2 regions of the Bacillus vallismortis genome follow, and region 1 is predicted to be linked to the other one. Evidence: riboswitches for the same ligand, from Rfam matches in the RefSeq annotation. Region 1 holds a riboswitch; the other holds the start of a gene.
What was found. Region 1 has a riboswitch for lysine ahead of BV11031_RS00655 (amino acid permease). Riboswitches for the same ligand answer to the same signal wherever they lie in the genome.
Positions count from the first base shown of each region.

Region 2: it holds a riboswitch for lysine, as region 1 does, so the genes downstream of both, BV11031_RS03770 (aspartate kinase) here and BV11031_RS00655 (amino acid permease) in region 1, are expected to answer to the same signal.

Region 1 is NZ_CP026362.1:119,328-134,532, forward strand. It holds gene BV11031_RS00595 (assimilatory sulfite reductase (NADPH) flavoprotein subunit) at 1-512, shown strand, start outside; gene cysI (assimilatory sulfite reductase (NADPH) hemoprotein subunit) at 539-2,254, shown strand; gene BV11031_RS00605 (Na+/H+ antiporter) at 2,503-4,518, shown strand; partial or broken gene yvgO (stress response protein YvgO) at 4,563-5,040, opposite strand; gene pgoN (glyoxal/methylglyoxal reductase) at 5,236-6,066, shown strand; gene modB (molybdate ABC transporter permease subunit) at 6,095-6,787, opposite strand; gene modA (molybdate ABC transporter substrate-binding protein) at 6,759-7,541, opposite strand; gene BV11031_RS00630 (substrate-binding domain-containing protein) at 7,652-8,578, shown strand; gene BV11031_RS00635 (LTA synthase family protein) at 8,606-10,459, opposite strand; gene BV11031_RS00640 (metal-dependent hydrolase) at 10,559-11,041, opposite strand; gene sspJ (small acid-soluble spore protein SspJ) at 11,207-11,347, shown strand; lysine riboswitch at 11,464-11,644, shown strand; gene BV11031_RS00655 (amino acid permease) at 11,748-13,148, shown strand; gene BV11031_RS00660 (hypothetical protein) at 13,187-13,456, opposite strand; gene BV11031_RS00665 (iron-hydroxamate ABC transporter substrate-binding protein) at 13,512-14,459, opposite strand; gene BV11031_RS00670 (FecCD family ABC transporter permease) at 14,665-15,205, shown strand, end outside.
Region 2 is NZ_CP026362.1:695,641-710,845, forward strand. It holds gene trxA (thioredoxin) at 1-244, shown strand, start outside; gene uvrC (excinuclease ABC subunit UvrC) at 380-2,152, shown strand; lysine riboswitch at 2,217-2,396, shown strand; gene BV11031_RS03770 (aspartate kinase) at 2,524-3,753, shown strand; gene BV11031_RS03775 (YslB family protein) at 3,798-4,244, opposite strand; gene sdhC (succinate dehydrogenase cytochrome B558) at 4,537-5,145, shown strand; gene sdhA (succinate dehydrogenase flavoprotein subunit) at 5,179-6,939, shown strand; gene sdhB (succinate dehydrogenase iron-sulfur subunit) at 6,942-7,703, shown strand; gene BV11031_RS03795 (acyl-CoA thioesterase) at 7,964-8,407, shown strand; gene gerE (spore germination transcription factor GerE) at 8,523-8,747, shown strand; gene BV11031_RS03810 (MarR family winged helix-turn-helix transcriptional regulator) at 8,999-9,439, shown strand; gene racE (glutamate racemase) at 9,447-10,265, shown strand; gene gerM (spore germination protein GerM) at 10,380-11,480, shown strand; gene rph (ribonuclease PH) at 11,591-12,328, shown strand; gene BV11031_RS03830 (XTP/dITP diphosphatase) at 12,341-12,937, shown strand; gene BV11031_RS03835 (YfcE family phosphodiesterase) at 12,953-13,462, shown strand; tRNA gene BV11031_RS03840 (tRNA-Arg) at 13,593-13,666, shown strand; one part of gene BV11031_RS03845 (IS3 family transposase) at 13,735-14,612, opposite strand; one part of gene BV11031_RS03845 (IS3 family transposase) at 14,612-14,885, opposite strand; gene BV11031_RS03850 (YsnF/AvaK domain-containing protein) at 15,017-15,205, opposite strand, start outside.

The sequences.
Region 1 (15,205 bases):
AGCCGGGAGACACGCTGCCTGTTTATGTCCAGCATAATCAAAACTTTAAGCTTCCGAATGATCCTGAAACACCAATTATCATGGTTGGCCCTGGGACAGGCGTCGCTCCGTTCCGTTCCTTTATGCAGGAGCGTGAGGAGACGGGAGCGGAAGGTAAAGCATGGATGTTCTTTGGCGATCAGCACTTTGTCACGGATTTCCTTTATCAGACAGAGTGGCAGAATTGGATCAAAGACGGCGTTTTGACAAAAATGGATGTGGCGTTCTCACGTGATACGGAAGAAAAAGTATATGTTCAGCACCGCATGCTTGAACAGAGCGCGGAATTGTTCGAATGGATTCAAGCTGGCGCGGCTGTCTACATTTGCGGTGATGAAAAGCACATGGCGCATGACGTCCATCACACATTACTTGATATTATCGAGAAAGAAGGCAATATGAGCCGCGAAGAAGCGGAAGCTTACCTTGCCGACATGCAGCAGCAAAAACGCTATCAGCGTGATGTATACTGATTTGACTTGAAAGGGGTTTTTTCAACATGGTGACCAAAATCTTAAAAGCACCGGACGGCTCTCCAAGTGATGTTGAACGCATAAAACAAGAAAGTGACTATTTGCGCGGGACACTGAAAGAAGTGATGCTGGACCGGATCAGTGCCGGAATTCCGGATGATGACAACCGCCTGATGAAACACCACGGCAGTTATTTGCAGGATGACCGTGACCTTCGCAATGAACGCCAAAAGCAAAAGCTTGAACCGGCATATCAGTTCATGCTGCGCGTGCGTATGCCAGGAGGCGTTTCAACACCGGAACAATGGCTTGTCATGGATGATCTTTCCCAGAAATACGGGAACGGCACATTAAAGCTGACGACCCGTGAAACATTCCAAATGCATGGAATTCTGAAATGGAACATGAAGAAAACCATTCAGACGATCCACTCCGCTCTGTTGGATACAATCGCGGCTTGCGGAGACGTAAACCGCAATGTGATGTGCGCATCGAATCCTTATCAGTCTGACATCCACTCAGAGGTATATGAGTGGTCTAAAAAATTAAGTGACGATCTGCTGCCGCGGACGAGAGCCTATCATGAAATTTGGCTGGACGAGGAGAGAGTGGCCGGCACGCCTGAGGAAGAAGTCGAGCCAATGTACGGCCCGCTCTATCTGCCGCGGAAATTTAAAATCGGTATTGCCGTTCCGCCGTCCAATGATATTGACGTCTTTTCACAAGATCTCGGATTCATTGCGATTGTCGAAGATGGCGAACTGATCGGTTTTAACGTGGCAATCGGCGGCGGTATGGGAATGACGCATGGCGACACAGCAACATATCCGCAATTAGCCAAGGTGATCGGCTTCTGCCGCCCTGAGCAAATGTATGACGTTGCTGAAAAAACGATTACGATTCAGCGTGATTACGGAAACCGTTCTGTCCGCAAAAATGCGCGGTTCAAGTACACCGTTGACCGCCTCGGTTTAGAAACTGTAAAAGAAGAATTGGAAAACCGTCTTGGCTGGAGTCTGGAAGAAGCAAAGCCTTATCATTTCGATCATAACGGCGACCGCTACGGCTGGGTGGAAGGCATTGAGGATAAATGGCATTTTACGCTGTTTGTCGAAGGCGGCCGTATAACGGATTACGATGATTATAAGCTGATGACAGGCTTGCGGGAAATCGCCAAAGTTCATACAGGCGAGTTTCGTCTGACATCTAATCAGAACTTGATTATCGCGAACGTTTCAAGCGATCAAAAAGATGAAATCAGTGCATTAATTGCGCAATACGGACTCACTGACGGCAAGCATCATTCAGCGCTCCGCCGCGGCTCTATGGCATGCGTGGCGCTTCCGACCTGCGGATTGGCAATGGCTGAAGCAGAACGTTATTTGCCGACCCTTTTAGATAAGGTTGAAGAGATCATTGACGAAAACGGCCTTCGTGATCAGGAAATCACCATTCGCATGACAGGGTGCCCGAACGGGTGTGCACGCCATGCACTCGGAGAGATCGGATTTATCGGAAAGGCGCCGGGCAAATACAATATGTATCTTGGCGCCGCATTTGACGGAAGCCGTTTAAGCAAAATGTACCGTGAAAATATCGGTGAAGCAGACATTTTAAGCGAGCTGCGCGTCCTTCTTTCCCGTTATGCGAAAGAACGCGAGGAAGGCGAGCACTTCGGTGACTTTGTCATACGCGCCGGCATTATTAAAGCGACAACGGACGGCACGAATTTTCATCATTGATAAAGAAAGACGAGAGACAGGGACGGCCCCCTGTCTCTTTTTGGTTGTGTTTTGCCCTGTTGCAAAAAAGTTCACTATGAGCATATCGTGAGAAATTATATCCTGAAAAGGGTACTATAAAAGAAGAGAAGTGGAGAGAACTCCTGCGGTATCACCTCTCGGATGTAAGGCCGTCCGAGATTCAGCCTCTTTTAGCCAAGCATTTACCGACGATCTATGGAACACAGCAGACGAAGGAGGTCATGTCTTTGGACATATTTTTAGTTGTTCTCGTTTTATTAACGATTATTGCGATATCCAATATCGTGAATCGGTTTATTCCGTTTATTCCCGTGCCTCTGATTCAAGTGGCGCTGGGGATTCTTGCGGCCTCATTTCAACAGGGGCTTCATTTTGAGTTAAACACCGAATTGTTTTTTGTTCTGTTTATCGCGCCTCTCCTATTTAATGATGGAAAGAGAACGCCGCGGGCGGAGCTTTGGAATTTACGCGCACCGATTTTATTGCTTGCACTCGGCCTTGTATTTGCGACTGTGATTGTAGGCGGATACACGATTCACTGGATGATTCCTGCTATTCCGCTGGCAGCGGCTTTTGGACTTGCGGCCATTCTTTCACCGACTGATGTCGTCGCTGTCAGCGCATTATCAGGAAGAGTGAAAATGCCAAAAGGGATTCTTCGCCTGCTTGAAGGGGAGGGGCTGATGAATGATGCATCAGGTCTGGTGGCCTTTAAGTTTGCGATTGCGGCAGCAGTGACCGGTACATTTTCATTAGCGCAAGCGGCTGTCAGCTTTGTCTTTATTTCTCTTGGGGGCTTGCTGTGCGGAGTTGTCATTTCATTCTTGATTATCCGCTTTCGCCTCTTTTTGCGCCGTCTCGGCATGCAGGATGTCACGATGCATATGCTGATTCAAATTCTGACGCCGTTTGTGATTTATTTGGCAGCGGAAGAAATCGGCGTTTCCGGTATTTTAGCTGTTGTGGCGGGTGGAATCATCCATGCGGTTGAACAGGATCGTCTGGAATCATCAGCGATGGCCAAACTGCAAATCGTCTCCTCGAGTACATGGAACATTATTTTATTTATTTTGAATGGCCTGGTCTTCGTTATCCTCGGGGCACAGATTCCGGACGTCATTTCTGTCATCTTTAATGACACCGCAGTGAGCAACATGCAGGTGATTAGCTATATCCTGGTGATCACATTTACGCTAATGCTGCTAAGATTTCTGTGGGTGCTGTTCTTCTGGAACGGGAAGTGGTTCTTTAATAAGGATCAAAACATTTATAAACCGGGTCTTCGTTCGACACTGTTGCTTTCGATTTCAGGGGTGCGCGGAGCTGTAACGCTTGCGGGTTCTTTCTCTATTCCCTATTTTCTGGAGGATGGCACACCGTTTCCGGAAAGAAATCTGATTCTCTTTTTAGCGGCCGGCGTCATCTTATGCACTTTAGCCATTGCCGCCGTTGTCCTGCCTCTTTTGGCGGAAAAAGAAGAAGAGGATGAGAAACGAAATGAAAAATGGCTGACGGCGAGACGCAAATTAATTAAAATAGCTCTCCAAACGATAAAAGAGGACATGAATGATACAAACAAAACAGCCTCTCTGGCGGTGATAGGGGAATACAATGAAAAGATGAAAAATCTTCGTTTTCAGCAGTATACATCATCCAATCGTATTAAAAAGCTAGAGCGAAAACTCAGGGCGCAAGCCATTATCGCTGAGCAAGAGGCGTTGATGGAAATGCGAGAGCGGGGAGACATTCCGGAAGAAACGGCAAACGTGCTGCAAGATCGGTTTAATGAATTAGAAATTTTGTATGGCAACCCATTTAAAGTCGGGTTATCAAAAACAAGGCTCAAGCGGCTGATGTATTGGATTTTCTTTGGTGAACATAAAAAGCCGGAGATGTCGATTTTAAATGAAGCGGGACTGATACAGGCAACGAGAGTGAAAACGGCGAAGGCAGCAATTGCATATCTTGAAAAACATAAGACGGAAGAACATAAAGAAGTGCTTTTATCTGTCATTGCGTTTTATAAACAGTTAATTTTCAGGCTGGAACACAGCCATCACGACCTGAAATCTAGTGCCCAATTTGAAGCTCAAAAACTGGAAGTGAAGTTGAAGGCTGTCCAGGCGATCAGAAATGAAATTCAAACACTCTTCGAGAAGCGGGAAATTTCCCGGGACATCTCCCACGAGCTTCGCCAATACATTAATGATGTGGAAGCCGCCATGCTTGAAGGCGGCGAATAGATGAAGCAAAAAAGCTGGCGCTAGAGCGTCAGCTTTTTTCTATATTAAGGACGATGGAATTCGACAGTGATGCCATCCCGATCAAACCAGCCTCTAAAGGCCCAGTTGATCCAGCCGCCATCACCTTTGTTTGTAAAGGTTCCATCTTCAAATACCCAAATGCCGTACGTCATGCCGTCGTAAACGGCTGAACCGTAAAATTGCACACCGTTTAAGTGATCTACATATTTCTGGCTCAAATTAAATACCATAACGTTGTATTTCTGGCCGGAAGCGTAGAAGGAAGACTCCATAAGGTTTTTCACAAATCCATCCCGGTTCTGTGCGGATTTAATAGCGTCAGCAATCTGATTGGCAATGCCAAGCACATCAAGGTTTACATGCAAACCGATCTCAGCGGCAGATGTTCCGGCCGTCGTGGTCTTCGGAGCGGGTTTTTTCTTCAGCTGAAGAAAAGGACAAAAGGGCAATTGTCAAAGCGGCACCGAGCGCGAGTGTCATTGGGATACGAATACGTTTCAAGTTGTTTCCTTTGTTTTTTATATGTGTTTACAATAATGGATTCCCACCTCATTCAAATAGGAAAAAATAGTGTGCGGCTGCCCTTGATGTGAGAAAAGAAACAGAAAGAGGATTTTAAGCGTATTATTGGTATCGGCTCGGAGGAGTGTGAGATAATATAGACGCTTATATTTCAATGAAAGGGTGGATGTTCAAGTGGCAACAAGTTTAAAAGATACTGTAAAGTTACATAACGGAGTTGAAATGCCTTGGTTCGGTCTAGGTGTTTTTAAAGTAGAAAACGGAAGTGAAGCGACTGAATCTGTGAAAGCGGCGATTAAAAACGGTTACCGCAGCATTGATACAGCAGCTGTCTACAAAAATGAAGAAGGCGTTGGCATTGGAATTAAAGAATCCGGTGTGGCAAGAGAAGAGCTCTTCATTACATCAAAAGTATGGAATGAAGACCAAGGCTACGAAACAACGCTTGCTGCCTTTGAAAAAAGCCTGGAAAGACTTCAGCTAGATTACTTAGATCTATATTTAATCCACTGGCCTGGCAAGGATAAATATAAAGATACGTGGCGCGCGCTTGAAAAGCTGTACAAGGACGGAAAAATCCGCGCGATCGGCGTCAGCAATTTCCAAGTTCATCATTTAGAAGAATTGCTGAAAGACGCTGAAATCAAACCGATGGTAAACCAAGTGGAATTTCACCCGCGTTTGACGCAAAAAGAATTAAGAGACTATTGTAAACATCAAGGCATCCAGCTGGAAGCATGGTCTCCGCTCATGCAGGGACAGCTTTTGGATAACGAAGTGCTTGCAGAGATTGCTGAAAAACACAATAAATCTGTGGCTCAAGTGATTTTGCGCTGGGATCTGCAGCACGAGGTTGTCACGATTCCGAAATCTATCAAAGAACACCGCATTATCGAAAATGCTGATATCTTTGATTTTGAATTGTCCCAGGAAGACATGGATAAAATCGACGCGTTAAACAAAGATGAGCGTGTCGGCCCAAATCCCGATGAGCTTCTGTTTTAATAAAAAACTCCCCAAGATGGGGAGTTTTTTAGTGTGTTTTTTTCTGCTGAATAAAAAACAGCATCAAAAAGGAAATGACGACAATACAGACGACCCACGCCCAAGCAAGGGTATTGTTGCCGGAATCCAATGCGACATAAATAGCTGTCGGCAATGTTTGCGTAACACCGGGGATGTTTCCTGCAAACATGAGTGTTGCGCCAAACTCTCCGAGCGCCCGTGCAAGGCTGAGGATGCTTCCGGTCAGCAATGAGGGATAGGTGAGCGGGATGGAAATATGGATAAATACCTTCCATCTGCCGGCGCCGTCTACCATTGCAGCTCCCTGTATATCGCGATCAATGTCAGCAAATCCGGTTTTGGCGGATTGATACATAAGCGGAAAGGCCACAACAGCCGAGGCGATTACAGCAGCCCACCAGGTGAAGATGACAGGCTGATGAAAGACCCACTCGATGGCCTGTCCGATAAAACTGTGCTTTCCGAAAATGACGATCAAGATAAAACCGACAACAGTAGGCGGAAGAACGAGCGGAAGCATAAACAATGTTTCGAGCGCCGTTTTTCCGAAAAATGTTGCCCGCGACATCCATGCCCCCGCCAGTGTTCCGAGAATAATGACAGCAATTCCGGCAACTGCCGCGACCTGAAAGGAAAGCACAATAGGTGTGAAAAACGCTGAAGCGCTTATGTTACTTAGCAGTAAAACCATATTTCTCAAATACTTTCATTGCTTCATCGGATTGCAGGTAATCGTAAAATTCCTTCGCTTCCTTACGGTGTTTTGTAGCTTTTACGATCCCTAGCGGATAGACAATCGGGCTGTGGGTATCTGCTTTTGCCTCGTCAATGATGTTGACTTTTTTTGAGATCAGGGCATCTGTTTTATAAACAATGCCTGCGTCCACATTGCCGGTTTCAACATAAGAAAGAACTTGGCGGACGTCTTTTCCGTAAACGATCTTATCCTTTACTTTGTCCCATAGAGACAGCTTTGTCAGTGATTCTTTCCCGTAAGCTCCTGCCGGCACGGATTCCGGCGTCCCGAGGGCGATTTTTTCTGAATTAGCCAGATTGCTGAAACTTGTCACAGGCGAATCTCCGTTTTTCGGCACGACCAGCACGATTTCATTGCCAACTAAATCAGTGCTGTCTTTTTTGGCGATATCGCCGTCATCCACCAGCTTTTGAAATTTATCCTCAGCAGCTGAGAAGAACAGATCTGCCCCTGCTCCTTGAGAAATCTGTTTTTGCAAGGCGCCTGATGAGCCATAGTTATTTTGGATTGTGATGTGTTGATGTTCTTTTTCATAGTTCTGTTGGATTTCCTCAAGCGCATCCTGTGCACTGGCAGCAGCTGAAATGGTTAACGTTACGTTTTTCTCGCTATCCGTTGAAGACTGGTTTGCGGTGCAGCCTGCTGAAAGCAGAATAGCCGTTAAGGCTGCTGTTAACATGAAATATTTTTTAAACATGATTGCACCCCTTATAATTAGTTATATCTAATTATAACTGATTATGTTTGGTTTATGTGGGTTTTTATACATTCGTTGAAAAGGTATAATAAAATAGGGAGGTGATGATAATGAATGAAACCTCTTCCTATACAATAGAAGAAGTTGCAGGTCTGCTGAAGGTATCAAAGCTGACCGTTTATGATTTAATTAAAAAAGGCGTGCTTCCTGCTTACCGTGTCGGAAGGCAGATGCGTGTTGACGAAGAAGATTTAAAGCAATACAAAACGAATATGAGAATGTCTCAGCCCATTGCCGTTGCCGAAGAGCCGAAACAGATGCAGGAGGCGGAACCGGATGGCAGAAAGAATGTCATGATCAGCGGACAGGACATTTCGATGGATCTGCTCAGCAAACATTTGGAGAATGCGATTCAGGAGACGCCGCTTAGGAAATACAAAGGGAGCTTAAACAGCCTGATTGATATGTATCAAGGCAAGTGTGACATTGTCAGCCTGCATTTGTATGATGCGGAAACGGGGCAATATAATGCGCCTTATGCAAAACGGATCTTGTCAGGCGAACCGTTTTGCCTGATCAACGCCGTTCTCCGCAAAGCCGGACTGTATGTGCAAAAAGGGAATCCAAAAAACATTCAAGGCTGGGATGACCTAAGAAGGGCAGATATTCGGATGATCAACAGGGAAAAGGGTTCGGGCGCCAGAGTGCTGCTTGATGAACAGCTTGGCTTACTTGGTGTGAATCCGGCTGACATAAAGGGATACGGCGATATCGTGACCGATCATTACGCAGTCGCTTCACAAGTCTCAAGCGGACAGGCTGACGCGGGAATCGGAGCGCAGCACGCGGCACATATGGGCAGTGTGGATTTTATCCCGCTCATCGACGAACAATATGATATCGTCGTTTTGAAAAAACAGGAGCAGCTGGTGAAAGCTGTGAAGGAGATCTTGAACTCTGAGGACTACAAAGCGAGTCTATCTCATTTAAACGGCTATCAAACGAATCTGACTGGAAAAGTGATGTTTGAAACGTGAAAAATCCCTCTGTAAAGAGGGATTTTGTCATTCAGAAAACCTGAGCAGGTCACCGTTTAAAATTTTATCAGAGAGAGACAGCTCTTCAGTTGCTTTCTCTTTATAAGGGAGGCATGCGTCCTGGTCTTCCAGCACTTTCCCTGTTTGTTGGCTGTAGCACGTGTTTTTTGTATAGATATAGTCGTTCGTAATAAAACTGCCGTTTCGCAGCACGGTGAATGGCGTTCGGTCGTTTGACAGCAAATCATTGCCGAATTGGATATCGCCCTTTGTCTCAATGCCGAGAAGATGCATCAGTGTCGGCCTAACGTCGACCTGTCCTCCGGCATCATGGATGGTTTCCGGCTTTTGATCTGTGATTCCCGGGATATGTATGATAAATGGCACCCGCTGGAGCTGAACGTTGTCATACGGCGTAATTTCATCTTTCCCTAAAAATGCTGCCATCGCCTCATTATGGGCTTCAGAAATGCCATAATGATCTCCCATGAATACAATCATCGAATTTTCGTATAAACCTTCATCCTTCAGTTTTTTGATAAAGTGCTTCAACGCCTCATCTTCATAGCGCACCGTGGTTACATAGCGGTTTAACAGGTCACTGCTTGAATCAAATTCATCTATCAGCTGATCCTTTTCATCAATCTCAAACGGAAAATGATTCGTCAGCGTGATGAAATTGCTGTAAAACGGCTGCGGCAGACTTTTGAGCTTGCCGGCTGACTGTTCTAAAAATTCCTTATCCTTCAGGCCCCAGCTTGTCGATGTCCCGGGAGTGACATGGAAATCATCAACATCAAAAAAGCGGTCAATCCCAAATGTCTCGTACATCACATCTCGGTTCCAAAATGTTTTATGGTTGGCGTGAAAAACAGCTGAGTAATAATCATGTTGTTTCAGCGATTTGTACATCGTGTGAAATTGATGGTCGCTTTTTGTGAAAAAGACGGCGCCGCTAAGGGAAGGATACAGCGAATTAGCGACGATGAATTCTGAATCGGATGTTTTGCCTTGTTCTGTTTGCTGATAGAAATGATCAAAGGAATAGCTTTTTTTGATGAAATCATTCATAAACGGGGTGATTTCTTTTCCATTTACCTTTTCATTCAAAACAAAGCTTTGGGTCGATTCAAGCGTTACAAAGATAACGTTGCGCCCCTTCGCCAGCCCGAATTTGCTTTGGTCAGGCTTGCTGTAATCAGCCTCTGTATAGTTTTTAATCGCAGTCATGCTGTCTTCATTGGCAAATGCCTTCGCGCTTACATTTACAGTCTGAGAAACCGTATCGTATATATGGAATTGAAACAGCCCGATGCTTTTGACGAGCATTTCCCGGTCAAAGGAATGTGACAAAAGCTTCGGCTGCTGTACTTCTGCAAGTGCCAGAGTGCAGAGAATCAAGCCGCAGGAAGCGGCATAGTACCGTTTAATCGTGCGGGGGGCTGCTTTTGTCTGCGGTTTCTTCTCTTTTCGGGCAAGCAGCAGCAAACAAACCATATCCGCAAACAGAGCGATAAACAAAGGGTTGAACAGTTCTTTTACACTGCTGCCCATATCGCTCATGTTACTGGCCTGAAACAAAACCGGGATGGTAATAAAATCGATATAAAAGCCGTAAAAAATCGTATTGGAGATCAAGATGGCAGTCAGAACCAAATTGGCAATCAGCAAAAAGACCCGCTGCTTGATATCTTTCAGGAGCAGGCCAATCCCGAATAAAGGAAGGATAAAGCTGAGCGGATTGATCAGCAGTATTAGCTCCTCCAATAGGGAATCAATCTGCAAATGAAAGCCGAGTTTATAAATCGCATACGTTTTCACCCACATGAATACGATTGAAATACATAAAAACCGCTGATTATGAAAAAAGGTTCCTTTCATTAATATGGCTCCTCACGTTTTCTTGGTCATCTGCATGAAATGCTTCTTATGTAAAATCTACTAAAAACAGCCCGTTAGAACAAGCGTCAGCACTCACGTTTAAATCATGCGTCCATGAAACAGCATATAAAAGTAGTAACATGAAGCAATTGTCAGGCCGGCTAACACAAGCTGCTCAGAAAAACTGCCTGTCTTCATATATAATGGGAGCCTCACGCGAATCGTTGATGGGAATAGCAGTTTAATTCCGTTCACCGTCCAAGCGTCAAGGATCAAGTGGCTCGCCATTCCGATCATCAGTCCGGTTGATATGTTTTGATCTGGAATATATGTGGCTGTGATAAAAAACATGATGAGCAGAAACAGCAGGCTGTGCGTAAACGTCCGATGGCCGAAAACGGAGCTGACGACTTTCGCAAGGATAGGAAATCTTCTCCCGATTTTGCTTTGCGTGTGGCAGATATCGGGAATCAATGCCCCAACCGCGCCGGACGCTGCCATAAGCGCAGGATCAAATCCATAATAATAAGCCGCTGCCGTACAAGAAGCGATGCCTCCCATGATGTGTGTTTTTCCTGTCATTTTCCGCTTCTCCTTTATCTTTTGCAAAAAATCTCTGAATTACAAATATAGCAAGAGAATGTATGTTTGATCAACAGGACTTTGAACGATAAAACATTTCTCGTATAATTTTTTGAGAAAAAGGCATCTTAATCATGTACCTATTTTCTAAAAGAGGTGATTCGAATGGATTTCTTTAATAAAGATAAAGGAAAACGTTCTGAAAAAGAAAAAAACGTCATTCAGGGAGCTCTTGAAGATGCGGGTTCAGCCTTAAAAGATGATCCGCTTCAAGAAGCAGTGCAAAAAAAGAAAAATAATCGATAATCACATGCGGATAGGGCTAGGGCTCTATCCGTATTTCCATCTGTTCCCTTTGACAGATCATCCTTTCTTTGATAACCTTCTGGGAGTAACTGAATCATTAAATCCTCACTCTTTCTCAGTGAGGTAGAGGTTGCGCGGATGATGAGTAGCACATGCCAGGCTGACAGGAGCTGTTTAACATGTGTAAAAGGCATCAGCGCCGAAGTGTGGAGAAAGCCGATCCTTTCTCTATGCTGGGACTGTATCTGAATAAGTGCAGGACTGCCGCGTGCTTTTTCGCGGAGGGCTATCCGGAGATCAAGGGTGTGTGTTTCTTTAAGCATGGACTTTTGTTCAGGCTTTTTTTGCGTTTACATGATCTCGGGGTCTGGTCCGTACAAAGAATCATGGAGGTACTGGAATGGAACAGACGAAAAAATGGGGTTTTTGGTTATTAACGGCGTTTGTCGTTGGAAATATGGTTGGATCGGGAATTTTCTCCTTGCCGAGCTCGCTTGCTTCAATCGCGAGTCCGTTTGGCGCCACGTCCGCTTGGCTTTTGACAGGTGCCGGCGTGCTGATGATTGCACTTGTCTTCGGACACTTGTCCATCCGCAAGCCTGAACTGAAAGCGGGACCGCAGAGTTATGCAAGGGCGCTGTTCTCTGATCCGAAAAAAGGGAACGCGGCCGGTTTCACAATGGTATGGGGCTACTGGGTGGCGAGCTGGATCAGTAACGTGGCGATTATCACAAGTCTCGCAGGTTACTTGACTTCGTTCTTCCCGATCCTGGTTGATAAACGTGAAATGTTTTCGATCGGCGGGCAAGAGGTGACTCTTGGCCAATTGCTGACGTTTGCTGTATGTACGGTCTTGTTATGGGGCACGCACACGATTCTCGTTACTAGCATTAACGGTGCAAGTAAATTGAACTTTGTCACGACGCTTTCTAAAGTATTAGGTTTTGTCTTCTTTATCGTTGCCGGATTGTTTGTGTTTCAAACGGCATTATTCGATCAATTTTATTTCCCGGTTCAAGGAGAAAACGGCACAAGCATTGGAATTGGCGGGCAGGTGCATAACGCCGCGATTTCTACACTGTGGGCGTTTGTCGGCATTGAATCAGCGGTTATTCTGTCAGGCCGTGCGCGCTCTCAGCGTGAGGTGAAACGCGCGACAATTACCGGATTATTGATTGCATTGAGCATTTATATTATTGTGACTTTGATTACCATGGGTGTTCTGCCGCATGATAAGCTTGTCGGTTCTGAAAAACCGTTTGTTGATGTGCTGTATGCGATTGTTGGAAACGCGGGAAGCGTGATTATGGCACTTTTGGCCATCCTTTGTTTATTCGGAACGATGCTCGGCTGGATTTTGCTCGGCTCTGAGGTTCCATATCAAGCGGCTAAAGCGGGAGATTTTCCGGCATTCTTTGCGAAAACGAATAAAAAGGGAAGTCCGGTTATCGCGCTTATCATTACAAATGTCATGTCACAAGTCTTCATTTTCTCGGTTATTTCCCGGACAATAAGTGACGCATTTACGTTTTTAACGACAGCGGCAACGCTTGCCTATTTAATTCCGTATTTAGTATCAGCGATTTACAGCTTGAAGCTTGTCATCAAAGGTGAAACGTATGACCAGCTGAGAGGCTCCCGTGTCAAAGACGGATTGATCGCGATATTAGCGTGCGCGTACTCATTGTTTGTCATCATAACAGGCACAGCGGATTTAACGACATTTATTCTCGGCATCGGTTTATTCTTTGTCGGATTGATCGTTTATCCATTTGTTGTTAAAAAGTTTCAGAAAGCATAAACAAAAGACACCTGATTCGCTTTGTCAGGTGTCTTTTGTTATAAAATCATCATTTCTCCCGTTAGTAATCCGATTGTTAAAACTGCTGACAGGAAAGCAGAAATTGAGAGAAAAATTTTGACTGATAATCGAATATGCAAAAATCGTTTTTTCAGCCTTTCCAGCAAATCAAACAGAACGAGCACTAAGATAAATACAAGAAGCACACTAGAAAAGGGTTTTCCGATATAGAGACCGTTAAAAAAACTGATCGCGATGATGATGAGGCTAAATATGAATTGCGAAAGAAAATATCCGATGTGGTTCAAAATGAGCCGCTCCTTATAGATGTGGCAAAAGAGCCGCGGGCAGGCGGCTCTTTTGTTATTTTGTTAAGCTTTCCGTAATAAATGTCAGCTGCCCTTCTAATGAGATCGGGTCAGAGAAGTAGAAGCCTATCGGGTCCATCTTATAGACATGGCCATGTTTAACGGCGTTTAGATTTTTCCAAATGGAGCTTTCAAATACGCCGCCATCGTCGCCGCCTGCTTGCCATGGACCTGCGAAAATATAATCTCCGGCGAAGTCAGGGAGCTTCTCTAATGAAATACTTGTATATCCCGGCCCTTGATCAATGGCTTTTTCCTTTGACAGCTTTGTGGCTTGCAAACCGAGATCTTTGTAAATGATGCTTCCGCCTCTTCCGAAATCTTTTCCGAATACGTAGATATCTTTTCCGTTCGATTGCATAATGGAGACTGTTTTGTCACCGACGGCTTTTTTGATTTTTGTTTTAGCCGCAGCAACTTTGTTATCCCACTCAGCCAGCCATTTTTCTGCTTTATCTTCAGTTCCCGTCATTTTTGCGAACTCTTTGAGCTGCTCAATATTGTCGAGCTTGTCGTATGTTACCGCGACGGTCGGCGCGATTTTTTCAAGTTTTTTAATATCAGCGCCTTGCGTTGTCCAAACGATAATCAAGTCAGGATTCAAATCAATGACTTTTTCAACGGAAGTACCGTCTCCGATGCTTGTGACACCGTCGGTTTTTCCTTTATAGTAAGGGTTTTTAAATACGTTCTCAGGCGCACCGACGACGTTGATGCCGAGTGTCTTGAAGTAGCCGTAGTAGCCGTCAGCCATGACAACCACCCGTTTAGGATGCTTAGGAATCTTCACATTGCCGTTTTCAGCCTTATATGTAACGGTTTCTCCGGCGTTTGAATCAGAGGAAGATCCTTTGCTTTCAGAGTGATTCCCGCAGGCTGCCAGTGCCGCAATCAATAGCAAGGCAAAAAACGCGGCTCCGAGTTTCTTGTATATATGGTTCATATCTCATACCTTCTTTCCAGAAAATAGATGATAAAGAGAATCATTATCAAATGTGATTATACCATTGCAGGAGCCAGTTGGACACGGTATTTTTTGCAATCATATGCTCATTTTGTTCAGAACGCTCTATTCCATTAGCAGAAAAATTGATATACTGGAACAATAATTGATAATCATTATCAGTATTAGAAAGGAAGTTCGGCTGTTGAGTCAAAGGAAAAATATACAGATGATATCAGAAGAAAACCAATGGACGTCCAGGTCTTTTGGCGCGGTCATTGTCCTTATTGCAGGGATAGGCTTACTATGTCTTGGCGCGCTTTTATCCATATCCCTCGGTGCGGCCGATATTCATTTGCGCACGGTGTGGGACGCCATTTTTCATTTTCAGCCGAAAGAGACCTCCCACCAAATTATACACGACCTTCGCCTGCCGAGAACGGCTGCCGCTGCGCTTGTCGGCGCTTTGTTGGCGGTGTCGGGCGCGATCATGCAGGGGATGACGAGAAACCCTTTGGCAGAACCTTCAATTATGGGGGTGACATCAGGCTCTGCGTTTGCCGTTTCGATTGCATTTGCTTTTTTTCCCGGACTTTCTATGATGGGGCTTGTGCTATGGTCCTTTGCAGGAGCGGGACTCGGGGCATCTACGGTAATGGGGATTGGCATGTTTTCAAGGGGCGGACTTACGCCGGTAAAGCTTGCGCTGGCAGGATCAGCAGTTTCTTATTTTTTTACAGGCATTT
Region 2 (15,205 bases), 580 kb from region 1:
CTGGGCTCCTTGGTGCGGACCTTGTAAAATGATTGCACCTGTTCTTGAAGAACTGGATCAAGAAATGGGAGACAAACTCAAAATCGTAAAAATCGATGTGGATGAAAACCAAGAAACAGCCGGAAAATACGGCGTTATGAGCATCCCGACACTTCTTGTGTTAAAAGACGGAGAAGTTGTTGAAACTTCTGTCGGCTTCAAACCGAAAGAAGCGCTTCAAGAGCTTGTAAACAAACATCTTTAATTTACGGCTGCTTACATGCCAGAGCGATTCCGATTGAGGGATCGCTTTTTTTATTCGCCAATTGTGAACCGTAGAGAAAAACAAACGTTCGTGTTAAACTGGAAATAAAGGACTAAATATAAGGAAGGGTAACAGATGAACAAACAACTGAAAGAAAAACTCGCCCTCCTTCCTGATCAGCCCGGGTGTTATCTCATGAAGGACCGGCAGCAGACTGTGATCTACGTAGGAAAAGCTAAAGTGCTGAAAAACAGAGTGCGCTCCTACTTCACCGGTTCTCACGATGCGAAAACCCAAAGGCTTGTGACGGAAATCGAGGATTTTGAATATATCGTGACGTCCTCCAACCTTGAAGCGCTTATTTTAGAAATGAACTTGATCAAAAAGCATGATCCGAAATACAATGTCATGCTGAAAGACGACAAAACCTATCCTTTCATAAAACTTACCCATGAACGCCATCCAAGGCTGATTGTCACCCGCAATGTCAAAAAAGACAAGGGGCGCTATTTCGGGCCGTACCCGAATGTACAGGCTGCAAGGGAAACAAAAAAACTGCTAGACCGGCTGTATCCTCTCAGAAAATGCTCCAAGCTGCCGGACAGAGTATGCCTTTACTATCATTTGGGCCAATGTCTCGCTCCGTGCGTAAAGGACATTTCCGAAGAGACAAACAGAGAGCTGGTTGAGCGCATTACCCGTTTCTTAAAGGGCGGCTATAATGATGTCAAAAAAGAGCTTGAAGAGAAGATGCAGGAAGCTGCGGAGAATCTTGAGTTTGAACGGGCAAAAGAGCTTCGCGACCAAATCGCCCATATTGACTCAACGATGGAAAAACAAAAAATGACGATGAACGATTTAGTCGACCGTGACGTATTCGCGTACGCATATGATAAGGGCTGGATGTGTGTGCAGGTCTTTTTCATCCGCCAAGGAAAGCTTATTGAGCGGGATGTCAGCATGTTTCCGCTCTATCAGGAAGCTGATGATGAGTTCCTTACGTTCATCGGGCAGTTTTATTCAAAAAACAACCACTTCCTTCCAAAGGAAATTTTAGTTCCGGACAGCGTAGATCAATCGATGATTGAGCAGCTGCTGGAAACAAACGTCCACCAGCCGAAAAAAGGCCCGAAAAAAGAACTGCTTATGCTGGCTCATAAAAACGCGAAAATCGCGTTGAAAGAAAAATTCTCTTTAATTGAACGGGACGAGGAGCGTTCAATCGGGGCTGTGCAGAAACTCGGTGAAGCTTTGAATATTTATACACCGCACAGAATTGAAGCGTTTGATAACTCAAACATACAGGGGACAAACCCGGTTTCCGCGATGATCGTATTTATCGACGGCAAACCGAACAAAAGGGAATACCGCAAATATAAAATCAAAACCGTTACAGGGCCGGATGATTACGGTTCAATGAGAGAGGTTGTCAGAAGGCGTTATTCGAGAGTGCTTCGTGAAAACCTGCCGCTGCCCGATCTGATCATCATTGACGGAGGAAAAGGGCAAATCAACGCTGCAAAGGATGTCATTGAAAATGAATTAGGCCTGGATATTCCCATCGCCGGCTTAGCAAAAGACGAAAAACACAGAACTTCAAATTTACTCATCGGGGAACCGCTGGAGGCGGTATATCTGGAACGAAACAGCCAGGAATTTTACCTCCTGCAGCGCATTCAGGACGAGGTGCACCGATTCGCGATCAGCTTTCACCGGCAAATCCGCGGAAAAAGCGCGTTTCAATCCGTCTTGGACGACATCCCGGGCATCGGAGAGAAAAGAAAGAAAATGCTGTTAAAGCATTTCGGTTCGGTTAAAAAGATGAAGGAAGCAAGCCTTGAGGACCTCAAAAAAGCGGGTGTTCCGGCAGCGGCGGCTCAGCTCCTTTACGACAAATTGCAAAAATAGTGTTGTCCTTTTAAAAAAGATCTGATAAAATGTGAACTAATTTCATAGTTAGATCGTGTTATATGGTGAAGATAGAGGTGCGAACTTCAAAAGTAAGCCTTTGGAGAAAGATGGATTCTGTGAAAAAGGCTGAAAGGGGAGCGTCGCCGAAGCAAATAAAACCCCATCGGTATTATTTGCTGGCCGTGCATTGAATAAATGTAAGGCTGTCAAGAAATCATTTTCTTGGAGGGCTATCTCGTTGTTCATAATCATTTATGATGATTAATTGATAAGCAATGAGAGCAAATTCCTCTCATTGCTTTTTTTATTGTGGACAAAGCGCTCTTTCTCCTCACCCGCACGAACCAAAATGTAAAGGGTGGTCATTCATGGGTCTTATCGTACAAAAATTCGGAGGTACTTCCGTCGGCTCAGTCGAAAAAATTCAAAATGCGGCAAACCGTGCAATTGCAGAAAAACAGAAAGGCCATCAAGTCGTCGTAGTCGTTTCAGCTATGGGGAAATCCACTGACGCATTGGTCAGCCTTGCAAAAGACATCACTGGCCAGCCGAGCAAACGCGAAATGGATATGCTGCTGGCGACAGGCGAACAGGTCACGATTTCCCTGCTTTCAATGGCACTGCATGAAAAAGGCTATGACGCGGTGTCCTATACTGGCTGGCAGGCGGGAATCCGCACGGAATCCGTACACGGAAACGCCAGAATTACAGATATCGACACTTCTGTTTTAACAGACCAGCTTGAGCAAGGAAAGATTGTGATTGTCGCAGGATTCCAAGGCATGGCGGACAATTGCGAGATCACAACATTGGGCCGTGGCGGTTCAGACACAACAGCAGTCGCTTTGGCTGCCGCATTAAAAGCGGATAAATGTGACATATACACAGATGTGCCCGGCGTGTTTACAACCGATCCGCGCTATGTGAAATCAGCGAGAAAGCTTGCCGGAATCTCATACGATGAAATGCTTGAGCTTGCCAATTTAGGCGCCGGCGTTCTTCATCCGAGAGCCGTTGAATTTGCGAAAAATTACGAAGTGCCGTTAGAAGTACGTTCAAGTACAGAAACAGAAGCGGGAACATTAATTGAGGAGGAATCATCCATGGAGCAAAATTTAATTGTCAGAGGCATTGCGTTCGAAGACCAAATCACAAGGGTAACTATTTACGGGCTGACTGGCGGCCTGACAACCTTGTCTACAATATTTACAACACTTGCCAAAAGGAACATTAACGTTGATATCATTATCCAAACGCAAGCCGGAGACAATCAGACCGGAATTTCCTTCTCTGTCAAAACAGAAGACGCAAACCAAGCCGTTGCAGTGCTTGAAGAGTATAAGGGCGCGCTTGAATTCGCGAAAATCGAGACAGAAAGCAAATTGGCCAAAGTATCCATCGTCGGATCCGGCATGGTCTCAAACCCTGGTGTAGCGGCAGAAATGTTTGCTGTACTGGCGGAAAAAAACATATTAATCAAAATGGTCAGCACATCTGAAATCAAAGTGTCAACAGTCGTAAGCGAAAATGACATGGTGAAAGCCGTCGAAGCGCTGCACGATGCATTTGAGCTTTCAAAACACCCTTCAGCTGTGTAACGATAATCAAAAAGGCGGGACTATTGAAGTCACCGCCTTTTTGATTACACTGGATCTTTCAAATCCCATTTCACAGTCAGAACCACTTTATCGGCTCTCTTTTTCACTTGTTCATATGATTCGGCAATCTGCTCATTCAGCAATTGAATTTGTTCAGCAATAAAACCAGCTTCCAATTGAAAACATGGTTCTTTCTGGTGTTTAAGCCGGTTGGAAATGATCGGCCCTTCAAGTTCAAATTCAAGCTCCTGTTTTTTTGCGCTTACGTTTGTAAGGGTTCCCCAGCCCGCTTCTTCAAAGAAAGCCGGAAATTGCTCCCATGATTCAAGAGGAAACTTACGGGCGAGATGTTTCCCTGCCCAATACATCATGGAAGAGTAATCTTGGCCAAGCATATCTGGGAGAACGATCTCTCGTATTAGTTCGTAGGCGTAGGCGTTCATTTCGATTTCTTTTAAATGATCAATAGATGCTTCAAATTTAGACTTCATATCTGTCTCCCCTCTCTCCTTCGTATATTATAGCCCAAAGAGGGGGAGGTATTACAGAATGATCCTGTAATTCTTATGAAATTTTAAGGGAGAAATATATACTGATAAAATAAAATTTTTGAATCAACTAATTAATTCGGAAAATTGTAATTTATGTACGCGTTTTCTTGACGCCCTTTTGAGGGAGGAGTAAAATGAAATTGTCAATAAATCTTAATAAAGTGCTTACAATTGAAAGAAGTGGGGGAAGAGAATTAGCACATTTCGCACTTATCAAACAGGGGGTAAAGTAATGTCTGGGAACAGAGAGTTTTATTTTCGAAGATTGCATTCCTTGCTTGGCGTCATACCGGTCGGCATCTTTCTCATTCAGCATTTAGTCGTCAACCAGTTTGCTGCAAGGGGCGCTGAAGCATTCAATAGTGCTGCGCATTTTATGGATAGTCTGCCTTTCAGGTATGCCTTGGAAATTTTTATTATTTTCTTACCATTAATTTATCATGCAATTTATGGTGTGTACATAGCGTTTACTGCAAAAAATAACGCAGGTCAATACAGCTATATGAGAAATTGGCTCTTTGTCCTGCAGCGTGTAACCGGTATCATCACCCTCATTTTCGTCAGCTGGCATGTGTGGGAAACCCGTATTGCAGCGCAAATGGGCGCTGAGGTCAACTTTGACATGATGGCGAATATTTTGAGCTCTCCGGCTATGCTTGGCTTCTACATTGTCGGTGTCTTATCAACGATTTTCCACTTCTCGAACGGTTTATGGTCGTTCGCTGTTACATGGGGCATCACGGTAACGCCTCGTTCTCAAAGAATTTCGACTTACGTTACGCTGATTATTTTTGTTGCACTGTCTTACGTAGGCTTAAAAGCGATTTTTGCATTTGTATAAGAGTACTAGATTACTAGAGGGAGAGGGGCTATCATGAGTCAATCAAGCATTATCGTAGTCGGCGGGGGTCTTGCCGGCCTCATGGCGACAATTAAAGCAGCGGAATCAGGAATGGCGGTTAAGCTTTTTTCCATCGTTCCTGTCAAACGGTCTCATTCGGTTTGCGCGCAAGGCGGCATAAATGGAGCGGTCAATACTAAAGGGGAAGGCGACTCTCCATGGGAGCATTTTGATGACACTGTGTACGGGGGAGACTTTCTTGCGAACCAGCCGCCGGTCAAAGCGATGTGTGACGCGGCGCCTTCTATCATCCACTTATTAGACCGTATGGGCGTCATGTTTAACCGGACGCCAGAAGGCCTGCTTGACTTCCGCCGATTCGGAGGCACACAGCACCACAGAACTGCTTATGCGGGTGCGACAACGGGGCAGCAGCTGCTTTACGCACTGGACGAGCAAGTGCGCAGGTACGAAGTTGCGGGTCTGGTTACAAAATACGAAGGCTGGGAATTCCTTGGCGCTGTATTGGATGACGACAAAACCTGCCGCGGAATTGTTGCGCAAAACCTGACAAACATGCAAATTGAATCCTTCCGTTCAGACGCTGTAATTATGGCGACGGGCGGACCGGGAATTATTTTTGGAAAATCGACGAACTCCATGATTAATACAGGGTCTGCAGCTTCGATCGTTTATCAGCAGGGAGCGTATTATGCAAACGGAGAATTCATTCAAATCCACCCGACAGCCATACCGGGCGATGACAAGCTAAGACTGATGAGTGAATCGGCGCGCGGTGAAGGCGGACGCGTGTGGACATATAAAGACGGAAAGCCGTGGTACTTCCTGGAAGAGAAATACCCGGCATACGGGAATCTGGTGCCGCGTGATATTGCGACACGCGAAATATTTGATGTGTGTGTCAACCAGAAACTCGGCATTAACGGCGAAAACATGGTGTATCTCGATCTTTCTCATAAAGATCCGAAAGAGCTTGACATTAAGCTCGGCGGCATCATTGAGATTTATGAGAAATTCATGGGAGACGACCCGCGTAAGCTTCCAATGAAAATCTTCCCGGCGGTTCATTACTCAATGGGCGGATTATGGGTGGATTACGATCAAATGACGAACATCCCGGGACTGTTTGCAGCCGGGGAATGTGATTACTCTATGCACGGCGGCAACCGCTTGGGGGCAAACTCCCTGCTCTCCGCGATATACGGAGGAATGGTGGCCGGACCGAATGCGGTGAAATATGTAAACGGCTTAGAATCTTCAGCAGAAGACATGTCTTCCTCTTTATTCGACGCTCACGTCAAAAAAGAAGAAGAAAAATGGGCTGAGATTATGAGTATGGACGGAACAGAAAATGCCTATGTTCTTCACAAAGAGCTTGGTGAGTGGATGACGGCGAACGTCACGGTTGTCCGCCATAACGACAAGCTATTGAAAACGGATGACAAAATTCAGGAATTAATGGAGCGGTTTAAAAAGATTAACATCAATGATACGACGAAATGGAGCAACCAAGGGGCGATGTTCACACGCCAGCTCTCGAACATGCTTCAGCTTGCGAGAGTGGTTACCCTTGGCGCTTACAACCGCAATGAAAGCAGGGGCGCCCATTATAAACCGGATTATCCTGAACGTAATGATGATGAATGGCTCAAAACAACAATAGCTAAACATGTAAGCCCGTATGAAGCGCCGGAATTTGAATATCAGGATGTCGATGTCTCACTGATAACGCCTCGGAAACGGGATTACTCGAAGAAGAAGGTGGCGAAATAATCATGAGTGAACAAAAAACGATACGATTTATTATCACACGGCAAGATACAACCGACAGCACGCCTTACGATGAAGAATTTGAGGTACCATACCGCCCAAACCTTAATGTCATTTCCGCACTGATGGAAATTCGCCGGAATCCGGTTAACGTGAAAGGTGAAAAGACAACCCCTGTCACATGGGATATGAACTGTCTTGAAGAAGTATGCGGCGCATGTTCAATGGTCATAAACGGAAAACCCCGCCAATCTTGTACGGCGCTTATCGACCAGCTTGAACAGCCGATCCGCTTAAAACCGATGAAAACTTTCCCGGTCGTGCGTGATTTGCAGGTTGACCGGAGCAGAATGTTTGATTCATTGAAAAAAGTAAAAGCCTGGATACCGATTGACGGTACGTATGATTTGGGACCGGGGCCGAGAATGCCGGAAAAACGCCGTCAATGGGCATATGAATTATCAAAATGCATGACGTGCGGCGTCTGCCTCGAAGCCTGCCCGAATGTGAACAGCAAATCGAAGTTCATGGGGCCGGCACCGATGTCTCAAGTCCGCCTGTTTAACGCCCATCCGACAGGCGCCATGAATAAATCTGACCGATTAGAAGCACTGATGGATGACGGCGGCCTTGCAGATTGCGGAAACTCGCAAAACTGCGTTCAGTCCTGCCCGAAAGGCATCCCGCTCACCACTTCGATTGCAGCCTTAAACAGAGATACAAACTTACAAGCGTTCCGTAATTTCTTCGGAAGCGACAGAGTATAAGAAGAAAAAACCTCTTCCGCATGGGAGAGGTTTCAGACTGTAGACAAAGTCATAAAACGGTTTTCGTTTTATGACTTTGTCATCTTTTCAGCGTGATTGAAAACCCTTGAAGTCTAGGAAGGGCGAGCATCGGAGCACAGCGAATGTAGGGATTCGTGAGCACCGACGCGCAGGCCTGACAACGAATGCGAGGGTTTGTCGACACGCTGAAACCTCTTCCGCATGGGAGAGGTTTTTTAACCATAAGGAGATGAGTAAAGATGAAGATTCCCGCTTATATTGACATGCCGTTTCAAGAATGGAAGTCGTCCTTTTCTTTTTTTTATCAGGTATCCGTGCGATTTTCCGAGACGGACATGTTTGGACACATGAATAATGTGACACCTTTTATATACTTTGAGGAGGCGCGGATTTCTTATTTTAAAAAGCTGAATATGATGAATGAAAACAAACAGACCATAACGGTCGTGGCAAGCCAGCAATGCGATTATCTGCGCCAAGTCATGCCTTATGAAGAGCTGCGCATCTATGTGAAAACAAGCGCCGTCGGCAGCTCATCCCTTACCTTGCATTATCTCGGAGAGAACCGCAAAGGCGAACCGTGCTTCACCGGAGCCGTTGTGATGGTCCAAGTCTCAAAGGAAAGCGGCAGGGCTGTCAGCTGGACAGATGAGGAGAAAGAAACGCTGCTCCCTGCACCATAAACTAATTCTCTTGTAAACGTCACCTCCCGTGCCCTTCTTACATAAGATATCTTGACTATATCAAAACCCATTCGTTTCTGATTCGCTCTCACCTTAGCAAGGAGGGTTACAATACTTGAAGGAGAAAGAATTTCAATCGAAGCCGCTGCTAACGAAAAGAGAAAGAGAAGTGTTCGAATTGCTCGTTCAAGATAAGACAACAAAGGAGATTGCAAGCGAGCTATTTATCAGTGAGAAAACCGTTCGAAACCATATTTCAAATGCCATGCAGAAATTGGGTGTGAAAGGGCGTTCGCAAGCCGTTGTTGAGCTTCTTAGAATGGGTGAACTAGAGCTTTAATCCTTGCCGGTATTCCTTCTTTCAGGAAGGAGCCGGTTATTCCTGTTTGTTCGTCACGTTCTCAAACCGTGTTTGGCTTGCTATGCAAAAAGTTGGATGGCAACGGATAGAGCAATACATGTTTCTGTTTGGTGTTGTTTGCCTAAAGTCCTCCATTTCTCTTGCGGAGTCTTGCATTTTCTTCAAAAAAGAAGGAAAATAGACACGGAACGCTTTTGTGCGTAAGAGATCCTTGAGTGAGGGATGGACAAATGACATCAAAACATTTGGAGTATGTTGCGGATATAGAAAAGTCACTCCGCCACATTGCCGCGATCATTAAGCAAAAAGGACGAGAAATCCTTAACCAATATGCGATTACGCCGCCGCAATTTGTCGGCCTGCAATGGCTTTATGAATTGGGAGATATGACAATCGGCGAACTGTCGGGTAAAATGTATCTGGCATGCAGCACAACAACGGACTTAATCGACCGCATGCAGAAAAATGACCTTGTCGAGCGGGTCAAGGACCCGGCGGACAGACGTGTCGTCCGGATACATCTGCTGCCAGAAGGAGAGCGGATTATCCAAGAGGTCATTACAAAAAGGCAGGAATACCTGCGTGATATGTTCGAAACGTTTACAGATGAAGAAGTAGCCATCTTCGAAAAATCATTGATGAAACTGCAGCATGAAATGAAGAGAAAATGAGGCGATTTTGTTGGAGCAACCAATAGGAGTCATTGATTCCGGGGTTGGCGGTTTAACCGTTGCAAAGGAAATCATGAGACAGCTACCAAAAGAAAATATTATCTACGTCGGGGATACGAAACGGTGTCCGTACGGGCCGCGTCCTGAAGAAGAAGTGCTTCAATACACGTGGGAGCTGACGAATTATCTACTTGAAAACCACCATATTAAAATGCTCGTGATCGCCTGCAACACAGCAACAGCGATCGCATTGGAAGACATCCGGCGCAGCGTCGGCATCCCTGTGGTCGGAGTCATTCAGCCGGGTGCGAGAGCAGCGATAAAAATGACGGAAAATCAGCATATCGGTGTCATTGGCACGGAAAATACGATGAAGAGCAACGCGTACGAAGAGGCGCTTTTGGCATTAAATCCTGATCTGAAGGTTGAGAACCTTGCCTGTCCGCTCCTTGTGCCTTTTGTGGAAAGCGGGAAGTTTCTTGACAAAACAGCAGACGAGATTGTCAAAACATCGCTGTATCCGTTAAAAGACACATCGATTGATTCGCTGATTTTAGGCTGCACCCACTATCCTATCTTAAAAGATTCCATTCAGAGATATATGGGAGAACACGTAAATATGATTTCGTCCGGCGATGAAACAGCCCGGGAAGTCAGCACAATTCTTTCATATAAAGGGCTGCTGAACCAGTCTTCGGTTGCCCCGAATCATCAGTTCCTGACAACCGGAGCGCGTGATCAGTTTGCGAAAATCGCAGACGACTGGTTTGGCCATGGGGTGGGCCATGTGGAATGCATCTCACTGCAAGAACCGATTAGAAAATAGCTTTGACCCGCAACGTCTTGTTGCGGTTTTTTTCTGTTTTGCCGGAATTCTTCGGTCTATTTCCAAATAAGGCTCGTATACATAATAGTACAAACAGCCTTAGGAGGGAAAAGTATGCTGAAAAAAGGACCTGCAGTCATTGGTGCCACTTGTCTCACCTCTGCCCTGCTTTTATCCGGATGCGGTTTGTTCCAATCTGATAAGGCAGCCGAGGAAATTGATCCGCCTCAAGACGTTACATACGTGAACGATGAAGCGGGGGCCGATTCAAATACAACAGCAGCCGAAAAAGCAGAAAGTAAAAAAAACGATACCGCCAAAGCGGATCAAGTCTCATCTACAGTCATGAGGGAGCTTTATCTCATTGATAAAAACGGGTACGTTGTTGCGCAAACGCTGCCTCTTCCGAAAAGTGAAGGCACGGCTAAGCAGGCACTTGAATACCTCGTTCAGGGCGGGCCGGTGTCAGAAATTCTTCCGAATGGCTTCAGAGCCGTATTGCCGGCTGACACAACTGTTAACGTTGACATCAAAAAAGACGGCACAGCAATAGCGGATTTCTCTAATGAATTTAAAAATTATAAGAAGGAAGACGAGCAGAAAATTGTTCAATCCGTGACGTGGACACTGACGCAATTCAGCTCGATAGATAAAGTGAAGCTGAGAATAAACGGCCATGAACTGAAGGAGATGCCTGTAGGAGGCACGCCAATCTCAGATGATTTAAGCCGTAAAGACGGGATTAATATGGAAACATCAGGCGTAAATGATCTCACCGCAACACATCCGCTCACCGTTTATTATTTGGCGGAAAACGAAGACAGTGAGTATTATGTGCCGGTGACAAAACGGATCGACAATTCGGAAAAAGACGACATCACAGCAGCAATCAATGAATTGGCTAAAGGCCCTAGCAAGGTGAGCGGGCTGTTAACAGATTTCAGTGATGACGTAAAGCTGGTCAGCAAACCGAAAATCAAAGACGGACGCGTGACGTTAGATTTCAATCAATCCATATTCGGCAGCGCGGATGAAAAGACAAAAATGATTTCTTCAGAAGTGCTGAACAGCATTGTGCTGACGTTAACAGAACAGCCGGATGTAAAGAGCGTTTCCGTCAAAGTAAACGGGAAATCGGAGCTTGTCAATGAAAAAGGCGAAAAGCTCACAGAACCGGTCTCCAGACCTTCTCAAGTGAATACGGGTAGTTTTTAAATTGAAATTTTTGATATACTAGAAAGAAAGAGGTTAGCGTTCCGGCTGCCTCTTTCTTTATTCAATTCCGGGACAAAAATGGTTTATGTACATACAATCGGAGGTAAAACATGAGACATGACGGAAGACAACATGATGAGCTGCGCCCAATCACATTAGATTTGGATTTTATCAGCCATCCGGAAGGTTCTGTTCTAATAACAGCAGGAAATACAAAAGTAATCTGCAACGCGTCTGTGGAAGATCGCGTGCCGCCGTTTTTGCGGGGCGGAGGAAAAGGCTGGATTACAGCTGAATACAGCATGCTGCCGCGGGCAACAAACCAAAGAACGATCAGAGAATCTTCGAAGGGGAAAGTTTCCGGCAGAACAATGGAAATCCAGCGCCTGATCGGCCGCGCGCTTCGGGCAGTCGTAGATTTAGAAAAGCTCGGTGAACGGACGATTTGGATTGACTGTGATGTCATTCAGGCTGATGGCGGAACAAGAACCGCTTCTATTACAGGCGCATTTCTTGCCATGGCAATTGCGATTGGCAAGCTGCTCAAAGCGGGAACAATCAAGGCGAACCCGATCACTGATTTTCTTGCAGCGATCTCTGTCGGAATTGATAAGGAACAGGGGATTTTGTTAGATTTAAATTATGAAGAAGATTCATCCGCTGAAGTGGACATGAATGTCATTATGACAGGCAGCGGCCGTTTTGTTGAGCTGCAGGGAACCGGAGAAGAGGCGACGTTTTCACGGGATGATCTAAACGGTCTTCTCGGTCTTGCAGAAAAAGGCATTCAGGAACTGATTGATAAACAAAAAGAAGTGTTAGGTGATTCTCTGCCAGATTTGAAATAATGATAGAAAGGCTTGATCATCATGAAAGAGGCAATCATTGCGACACATAATCCAGGAAAAGTGAAAGAATTTAAAGAAATCCTTGAACCAAAAGGCTATGATGTCAAATCGTTAGCTGACATCGGATACACAGAGGAGATCGAGGAAACAGGCCATACGTTTGAAGAGAATGCCGTTTTGAAAGCGGAAGCTGTTGCAAAAGCAGTGAATAAAATGGTGATTGCGGATGACTCCGGCCTGTCAATCGATAATCTTGGCGGCAGCCCCGGCGTTTACTCCGCGCGCTATGCAGGGGAACAGAAAGACGACCAGGCAAATATCGTTAAAGTGCTCGGCGAACTGAAAGGAATTGAAAAAGAACAGCGTACGGCCCGTTTTCGCTGCGCGCTGGCTGTGAGTATCCCTGGTGAAGAAACAAAAACAGTCGAAGGCCATGTGGAAGGGTATATTGCTGAAGAGCCGAGAGGAGAATACGGCTTTGGCTATGACCCAATCTTTATCGTGAAAGATAAAGATAAGACAATGGCTGAACTGACAAGTGATGAAAAAAATAAAATCAGCCATAGGGCTGACGCGCTTAAAAAGCTGTCTAAGCTTTTAGAGGCATAAGGAGGAAGCTTGTACATGAACGTGCTGATTATCAGTGACAGCCATGGGCTTGAAGAAGAACTCCAAACCATCGCGAAACGGCATGAAGCGGAAGTAGATCTCATGATTCATTGCGGAGACTCTGAACTCGAAACCGGGCATCCGGCATTGGATCCTTATAAGGTTGTAAAAGGCAATTGCGATTTTGCGGGCGATTTTAAGGACGAGCTTCTTTTGAATGCCGGTTCAAAAAAAATACTGGTCACACACGGCCATCTTCACGGTATAAAACAGACCTTGTTAAACGTATACTATCGGGCAGAGGAGCTCGGAGTGGATATGATCTGTTTCGGGCATTCGCACATCGCGGGAAGCGAAGTGCTGCGCGGAAAGCTGATGATTAATCCCGGCAGCATCCGCCTTCCAAGGGTGCGCAGGACAGAAAGCTATGCTATACTGACTTTAGAAAATGATGCCGCAACAGTGCGTTTTTACGACCAAGCTGGCCATGAAATTGAGGATCTGCACAACCGTGTCACACTATGAAAATGTCATGAGGAAGAAAATTTTCTTCCTCATGAAAAAAATTCTAAAAAACCGTTGACTTATTGTTGCATCCCATATATAATAAATCTTGTCGCTGATAGTTAAAGCGAAAAACGAAATAACAAAACATGTCCCAGTAGCTCAGCTGGATAGAGCAACGGCCTTCTAAGCCGTCGGTCGGGAGTTCGAATCTCTCCTGGGACGTACCAAAAAGAAAAACCTCAAATCCTTGGGACTGACCCCCGTTTTTAAGACAGGGATCAAAACACCTTTTAAACAGCCAATTGCCGATAGTTTATCGGTGATTGGTTGTTTAGTTTCGTTTGAATACGAATATTGTTATAATAATGAATGTATTCTATGACAGTGCGTTCTACGATGGCGGTCGTGGTTCGATCAATGCTGTTAAGATAGAACGTTTCAGACTTTAGTGAGGAATGAAACGATTCGATGGAGGCATTATCAGCGGGCGTCCCTTTGCGGGACATGCTCATGGTAATGCCTTTTGTTTTAACAGCTTTCTGATACTCGTAAGATGTATACACAGATCCTTGGTCACTATGTAACACGCAGTTCTCAGGCAGTGTTGGCAGTTGATCAAGTGTGTGTAAGACAAAGTCTGTGTCCTGCTTATCTCCAATCGTAAAAGCAACCACTTCTCCATTGTATACATCCAATATACTGGAAAGGTACAATTGCTTCTGTCCATAAGGCAAATACGTGATGTCCGTTACTAGTTTTTCAAGAGGATGATCAGACTGAAAGTTCCGATCTAATATATTATCGACCACGGCATATGGCTGCCCATTCTTCTTGCGCTTTTTCACCTTAACCCGGCACTGCCACTGATTTTTCTGCATAATACGCTGAACCGTTTTATGGTTAATACACATTCCCTTTTTTAATATGGCTGTGATTTTTCGATATCCATATCGATACTTGTGCTCTCGGCACAACGTGCCGATTTGTTTTTCCAAATGGCGTTTGGGATGATCCTTCATCAGATTCTTCTTCCAACGATAATAAGACGCTCGGGAGATACCTAAATGAACACAGATATCCTGTACGGTCATTGATCGGTGCATTACTTCTACAAGTTCGACTGACGTTTGGCTATCAACTTCCTTTCCAATTCGTTGTACTTTTTTAAAACTTCATTCTGTTGTCTCAGGTAACGATTCTCTGCCTGCAGTTTCTCTAATTCGGAAGAATACTCCGGACCTTTTCCATAAGTGTATTGCTTACCAACAGGCTGTTCAAATCGATGTGTATCCCCAGCCTTATACCATCTGACCCATGTCTTAATCTGCGTATTATTTTTGATATTCAACTCCTGCATGATCTCTTTCATAGGTACGCCTGCCAATCTCATTTCTACAGCCTTCTGTTTCACTTCAAGCGGATAACTCACTCTTGTCCCCATAGAAAAAACACCTCCAAGTCTAATTTCGGATAACAATCATCCGTATTCAAACTTGAAGGTGTTTTTATTTGTCTCATCTTATGGGGTCAGTCCCCTTAAAGGATTTGAGGTTTTTTGTTGTAGGTTGATGATTATTTGTTATTCAGTGTATCATCATCCAAGCCATCAACTTTTCCGTCTTTGTTCATGCGAGGCTCTTCTTTTTTCACCGTTTCAGAAATATGCTCATTCTCTTTGACAGTCCGTTTTCCGACAACCACTTCATCAGTGACAACCGGTTTTTTAGTCACTTCCAGTTTTTCCTCAACGATTGGCACTCT